Regions from separate parts of the Fusibacter sp. QWL-12 genome, predicted to be linked through region 2. Evidence: riboswitches for the same ligand, from Rfam matches in the RefSeq annotation. Region 2 holds a riboswitch; each other region holds the start of a gene.
The links. A riboswitch is a leader RNA that binds a small molecule or an ion and turns the genes downstream of it on or off. The one in region 2 is predicted to bind cyclic di-GMP.
Positions count from the first base shown of each region.

Region 1 (2,274 bases), 1.3 Mb from region 2:
GCTGAACCAGTTGTTGAAGGCAACGCTGTTGTTTACACAGTAGTTAAAGGCGATGTATTCTGGAAAATTGCTAAAGACAATGGTTTAACTACTGCTGCTCTTTGGAAATTAAATCCACAAATCAAAAACCCTAACGTTATCGAAGTGGGTCAAAAAATTATCGTTAAAGCTGGTGAAATGACTGAAGTAACTACTCCAGTTGCTGAAGCTAAATACTACACTGGTTTTGCTATGCTTGATAACTTCAGAGTTAGAACTGCTGGCAAACACCAATTTAACGTAGTTGCTGCAAGCGCAATCTTTGATCAAGATGGAAAAATCATCAGCGTTGATTTAGACGTTGTTGAATTAGCAATGGGCGAGTTCTACTGGCCAGCTGATGATGCTACAGCTGAAGAATTAGAAGCAGCTAGAGTTGAAATGGAAGAAGCTATCATGACTAAAACTGAATTAAAAGAAAACTATGGCATGGGAGCTAGAGCTACTACTGGTTTAGAGTGGTACCAACAAATGGCTAACTATGAAAAATTCTTTGTAGGTAAAACTGTTGCTGAGTTAAGAACTTGGTTTGACAAAAACACTGATGCTGCTGGTAAACCAATCAAAATCGGTACTGAGTTAAATCCAGAAGATCAAGCTAAAGTTGATGCATTAACAGATGCTGAAAAAGAAGTTTTAGCTGACGTTATCACAGGTGCTACAATGTCTTTATCTGATGCACACGGTCTTTTCTTAGAAACATTAGAAAAAGCATGGGCAAACAAAGTAGAAGTTAAATTTTAATTAAAGTCGTTTTAATTAAAAACATTCCGAATTTTAAACGAGTCTTTTAAAGGCTCGTTTTTTATTTTTTTGTTTATAATGCTGTAATTACAACAACTTCAGCCTAAATGAAACGATTACAATTATGAAAAAACTCTAAAATAACATTCATGTCACACAGATGTCACAGAGATGTCCGTGATATGTCACAGAAATGGGTAAAGATAGTAGTAAGAGAATTATTCTCTTAAGTGCAATTTGGTTTGCCCTAGGAGGCGGTACTATGAAAGTTGAAAAGGTTCCAAATGATTGGAAGAAACTTAGCGGAACTAATTTTCTTGTTACTGTATATAGTAATGAGAATCAGAACCTTCAGGGCTTGATTCATTGGTTAGATACAGGTAAGAAAGTTCATTTTAGAAGCGTTATTGAATTGATTGAGCTTTTAAACGAGGCGTCAAGAATTCAAAATCACGTTTCTGTAACCAAAAGGACTTGGTTAGCTGCCTCGTTCGAAGGTGAATTGAAGCCAATGATTTAATTGAAAGGAGTGATGTACTAAAAGAAATGGGGCTGTTAGTAAGGAATTAAAGAACTAATATCTGACTAACGAAAAAGGCAAACCCAGTGAAAACTGGCGACGCAAAGTCTGGAGTCTAAAGTTTAATAGAAATGGGGATTTTTATTTAAACTAAGATCGTCCGACTGCCAAAGAAACTATTTGGCAAAGGAGAAATCTTATGAAAAATGAAAGTAAGCACTTTAGAACTGTTAAGAGTGTCTTTGCACTACTCTTGACCTTTATTCTGGTGTTTGGTATGTATCCAGCACCTACATTCGCATTGCCTGAGGGCGTGATTATATCCGACTCAGGCAATGACCCAGTCACTTCATTACCTACCTCTTTGATGAATGGCCAAATTTGGACTGATAAAAGTGTAAGCTACGCTGGTGATGGCATTTTCGATATCACACTCAGAGCCATTGGACAAAAATACATGGTATCAAACCCAAAACCAAATGATACGCTTGATGTGGTATTGGTTTTAGATACTTCAGGATCTATGGGTGACGATGGAAAACTAGGAAAATTGAAAACAGCAGCAAAAAATGCTGTCGAAACGTTATTAGGCGTTAATGGCAATCGTGTCGCTATTGTTGAATATAGTAGCTCAGCTTCTTTAGTAAGAAATTTTACTGATAATGAGAATAATTTAAAAGACGATATCGATGATTTAAACGCATATGGTGGTACAAATATTCAACATGCGTTTTACCTTGCGCAAAAGACGATTTTAGACCGACCATCAAATGATAACGATAGAAAACCCGTTATTATACTAATGAGTGACGGTAGACCAACTTACTATTACGATGGTCTTTATTCACCTTCTAAGAGCAGACGTGGTACTGGTGATGGTGATGATACAAATGGTACCTATGTTTGGAATACGATTTTACAAGCAGTTGAAGCTAAAAATAATATTCCAGATGTAAGAATTTATACGATAG
Region 1 covers NZ_CM178745.1:1,778,016-1,780,289, forward strand. The annotation lists gene AC4PID_RS08790 (LysM peptidoglycan-binding domain-containing protein) at 1-783, shown strand, start outside; gene AC4PID_RS08795 (hypothetical protein) at 1,046-1,303, shown strand; cyclic di-GMP riboswitch class I at 1,370-1,475, shown strand; gene AC4PID_RS08800 (Cna B-type domain-containing protein) at 1,503-2,274, shown strand, end outside.
Region 1: it holds a riboswitch for cyclic di-GMP, as region 2 does, so the genes downstream of both, AC4PID_RS08800 (Cna B-type domain-containing protein) here and AC4PID_RS14730 (transglutaminase-like domain-containing protein) in region 2, are expected to answer to the same signal.

Region 2 (2,274 bases):
ATAAGCTAAATAAACAATTGGCTTGTTTATGAATGACTCTTTTTCACAGATTTTTAAAATAAAAAAAGAGGCATAGCTTATTGGTCATTATAGTTGACCTTAAACAATTGCCTCATAACTTTTCAAATATTAATTCGACTATTCAATTCAAATCAAATTCAAAGCATTCACGCTTTTCTGCTAATGTGAGCTCTATCAATATACTTTCATAAATCTTCATTGTTGTCAAAAATCAAATCCCTAATTCAGAAATCTGCATAATTGACTTTTGGGGCCCGACAAGTAATAATATGAATTTATTGAATCAAATTTGTTTCCGATAGCTCATCCATTTACGATTTTCAGAGACTAATAAACACGACAATGACTTCTTAAAAATCAAAATCGAAGATTATATCAGTACATTTTAGATGCCTTGTAATCAGTAAATGATTTAAACATTTTTGTACTCAAATTTGCTTGAACATATGCAGAGTCAACTGTAGTATCTATTATTTTCCATTCGTCATCGACATATACTTCATTCCATGCGTGATAGATGTCTTTCGTTGGAATTGAATAACCCTTTATCAATTTTGTTGGAATACCAACACTTCTAAGCATCGCAGCTACAATTGAAGCGTAATCATAACAAATACCTGTATTTGTGATATAAGTAGACTCGATATCTGGAAAATAACCACTTTTAACATTTTTTGCTTTTGTATAATCATACTTAATATTTTGATTTACATAATTATATATTGCTTTAACTTTATCGATGTCATTTTTTAATCCTTTTGTTAATGCTTTGGCTTTGACGATAGGTAATGAAGTATCATCAAACTCTATGTCTTGTATAGATGCTAGAAATACATTATTGTTGTTTTCTAATTCTAATGTAACATCAATTCTGGATAACTCTTTATAACTGTTGCCGGTTGTATTTTGCATAATTCTAACGAGATAGTTGCCATTTCCCAATTGAAGTGGAAATTGATTGATATCTGTATCAGTAATTGGATAAGAGTATCGTACACCATCTTTTTCAACTAATAACAGCATTTTAGCACCGTCTACATCATCAAGCTGAACTCTTACTAATCCATTATCAGTATCAGCTTGGAGCGCTTGTGTTGAAGCATATGATTGTATTGAACTTCCAACTAAAATCATTAAAACCATTAAAATGCTTATTATTTTTTTCATAATAACTCTCCTTTCGGTAGCACGGCTGCCTCTTTTTAAAAGGCCCTATGGCTTTGCGTCCCATCATTACTAATGGTTTGCTATTATCGTTGAGAGTTACTCATCACAATATGGACTTATTGAAGTTTTCAAAAAACAGAAAATCTTCTCATTCGGTGGCTAGGCTGCCATTCATTCGAAAGGCCCTATAGCTTTGCGTCCCACCGTTTCCAATGGTTTGCCATTATCGTGAAAAGAGTATCTCTTCACTGTTACTTTTATTTAATATAATTTTATAATAGCACATTATCCGTAATTGTCAAACCAATTCATGCTTACTAACCTATAAACCAAATAATTAAAATCCCTGAATTGAATTGTCGATTCATAGCGTTCAGGGATTTTAATAAGTTTATTCTTTATAAATATCTACCAACATCATTTTTATACTTTATATAATCACCTTTAAATTTTTCTTCAAGATACGATTCTTCTTTCAATATCAAATTGTGCAAACTAAATCCAGCAACTATACCTATCAACAACAATCCAAAATCTCCAAAAGTAATTGCCGTTCCTAAAAACATAGTATCAAAGGCAACGTAAGCAGGATTTCTAGAAAATTTGTAAATCCCACTTGTCACTAGTTTAGCAGTGCTATTGTGATCAATACCTACTCGCCACGACTTGTTCATAACAATAACGGATATGAAAAACAAGATTGCTCCAAGTGCATTCAATGCCACACCAATGTACCTAAGTGGCATATTCATCAACAATGGTGCATAAATCGAAATTCCGAAAATATTCAAAATCCAAATTGCAATCCAAGTATATACAGACCATTTAACCAGTCTTTCAACTCTGCTCAAATTTCGTTCTTTTCCCTTATCACCTAATGAATTGGCGAGGATTTTATCCCTATACTTTAAAAGCAACAATTTCGCAATGTACACACTACCAAAAAGAAGCAGACACCCACTTGATATTACATTTAGCATGTTACCTCCTGAAACTCAACAATGCGTTTATTGAGTTTTCGAATTAAGTACTCTCATAGCATTGAAAACAGCTAGAACAGCAACACCAACATCTGCAAATACAGCT
Region 2 covers NZ_CM178745.1:3,074,647-3,076,920, reverse strand. The annotation lists gene AC4PID_RS14730 (transglutaminase-like domain-containing protein) at 397-1,188, opposite strand; cyclic di-GMP riboswitch class I at 1,201-1,280, opposite strand; cyclic di-GMP riboswitch class I at 1,340-1,420, opposite strand; gene AC4PID_RS14725 (methyltransferase family protein) at 1,587-2,168, opposite strand; gene AC4PID_RS14720 (heavy metal translocating P-type ATPase) at 2,196-2,274, opposite strand, start outside.

Region 3 (2,274 bases), 1.3 Mb from region 2:
TAGATCGTATCTACAATTGTCTGCGCTTCTGCTAAAGCTTGAGTCCTGTGACCAGAATTAAAAACCCATACGAACCCACTGGTAATTGTATTTAACATCGCGGTGATAATGATCCCTAGAATAACCAGTGCTACTACAACTTCAATAAGAGTCATTCCCTTTTCTCTTCCTTTTTTCATCATTCTCGCCCCCAAAGATAGGATTGTGAATTAACCGATAAAGAGAAACGGTTAATAAGTACGTCAATAATTGGATCATCTGCAGCGATTGGTATCAATTGACTTCTGCCACTTGCCTCAGTAATATCAACGCCATCTGGATAAAAGAAATATTTGTTTTGACCTGCATTGTTCGGAAGTGTTAGTGCATTAGCGCTGCTGTCTAAAATACCACCACCAAAGTAGACAACTCCATATCTTTTTCCCGCTTGAAAACTATAGCTACTATGCATACTTGTACCAAAACCTTGGATAAGGGCATTATAGTAATCCGCGGATTCATAGCCATGTGTGGACTCATACGAGTCATCGTTATTTAACTTCGTATCGTCAAGATACATGATGCTTCCCGATGTTTTTTTATCAGCAGCTACCTCAAGAGAGTAGCCAAGTTTTATATCATCTCCTGTAGCATTTAGTTTGACAGTATTCACAAAGTAAACGATGGATGCATCAAAGGTTATATTAATTGTATTGTTAATTTGTCTTAAGCTAATGCCCTTTGCATCTGTGAAATACAAAATCGAAGCTCTAAACACAGAGTCAGAGGTGCCTCCTTTTGGTGATTGTACTGGGTTTCCTTCAAACTCAACTGCTTGACCTAAATAGTTGGTCGTATTGGCATTTATCCCTTTTTGAAGGTTAATCCCAGTTACCCAGTCCGCTGGATTTACAAGAGGAGAATCTGGTAGTTTCATCTTAACTCTGAGAGATAAGCTCTCTGTAACCGTATTATTTTCAAGAGAAGTGGCTGTGGAAAAAATCTTAATCTCAGACGGTCCATAAAGTTCATAGTTTAACTCAAATTTACCCTTGCCATCCACCGTAAACGCATTAGGATTGGCACTTAAATAAGATGCCACATGCGTGTTTAATGCCGCAACAAAATCGGTTAAAGTACTTTGACCATAATTGACAATTTCTTTTCCAATTATTTCGACACCTACCAGCACGCCTGATCTAGCAACGTAGTGCGTCTGCGTTTGAAATTGTTGACGCATAGCAAATTTTGTATCTGCAAGGGCAACATTTAAAAGTACCATGCCCAAAATTATAACTATAACCATAATTATTATAACGGTTGGTAATGCAGCACCTTTATGCTTTTTATCCATGTTATCACCTTCCTATTATGATATAATCCCCATTTCTATCATAATACCACTAATAAAAGTCGCTAAACCATTCTCCTTTCATATTTGTCAATGACAAAGCTTTTTTTTACCACAAGCGAGATTGTGGCTAAATAAAAAAGACTGCACTCAAAAGAGTACAGTCTGTCAATCATAGTAAACACCTTAGACACATGACTTTGCGCATTACGTTTTCACGTAGTTTGCCCTACTTAATATAATTATAATTCAATGACTATTAGAAGTAAAGCACGAAGGCTAATTTGCAAGGTTTATTAAGGTTCAAATACAATCCATGGTTCAAAATCAAATAACTGGTTGTCATCTTGGTTGTTTTTATCTGTCCATCTAATTAGCTTACCATCACCTGCATTGCTCAAGTCCCAATCAGTTAGACTACTAGAAGCTAAATCGAACACATATGCGTTATACTGATTCGTCCATGCAAGATCGGTATAAACTTTATAATAATATTCACTTTCTATTCTCACTGCATCTAATCTAAACTTTTGCGAGTTTGTATTTGTATTGGAAGTGAGCCTGATAATTTGTCCATCATTTTCATATGTGTTATTTGAATTACTGGTTTCAAGATATCTATTATTGGTCTTGTTACGTAAATTATAAAGCGAATCCTCATATGGTGGACCAAGAATTGGTTTGTTTGAATTACCACTGTAAACCACAGCCCATAAGAATGGATCCATCTCTGACTGTGACGACGATTCAGGCCAAGCATTTTGTCCTACATATCCAGAACCGTTTACACGTAAAAATTTAGGGTAATCCGTCTCATTTATTTCAGTATGTCGACCGTGAATTCTATACCAAACGTTACCTATAACCTCTTGCGATATAGCATATCCTTCTACTTCAACACTTTCGCCATCTATCATGATTTTATTCCCTTTGATATTAAGCGT
Region 3 covers NZ_CM178745.1:487,124-489,397, forward strand. The annotation lists gene AC4PID_RS02855 (type IV pilus modification PilV family protein) at 1-182, opposite strand, end outside; gene AC4PID_RS02860 (hypothetical protein) at 179-1,333, opposite strand; cyclic di-GMP riboswitch class I at 1,487-1,569, opposite strand; gene AC4PID_RS02865 (Ig-like domain-containing protein) at 1,627-2,274, opposite strand, start outside.
Region 3: it holds a riboswitch for cyclic di-GMP, as region 2 does, so the genes downstream of both, AC4PID_RS02860 (hypothetical protein) here and AC4PID_RS14730 (transglutaminase-like domain-containing protein) in region 2, are expected to answer to the same signal.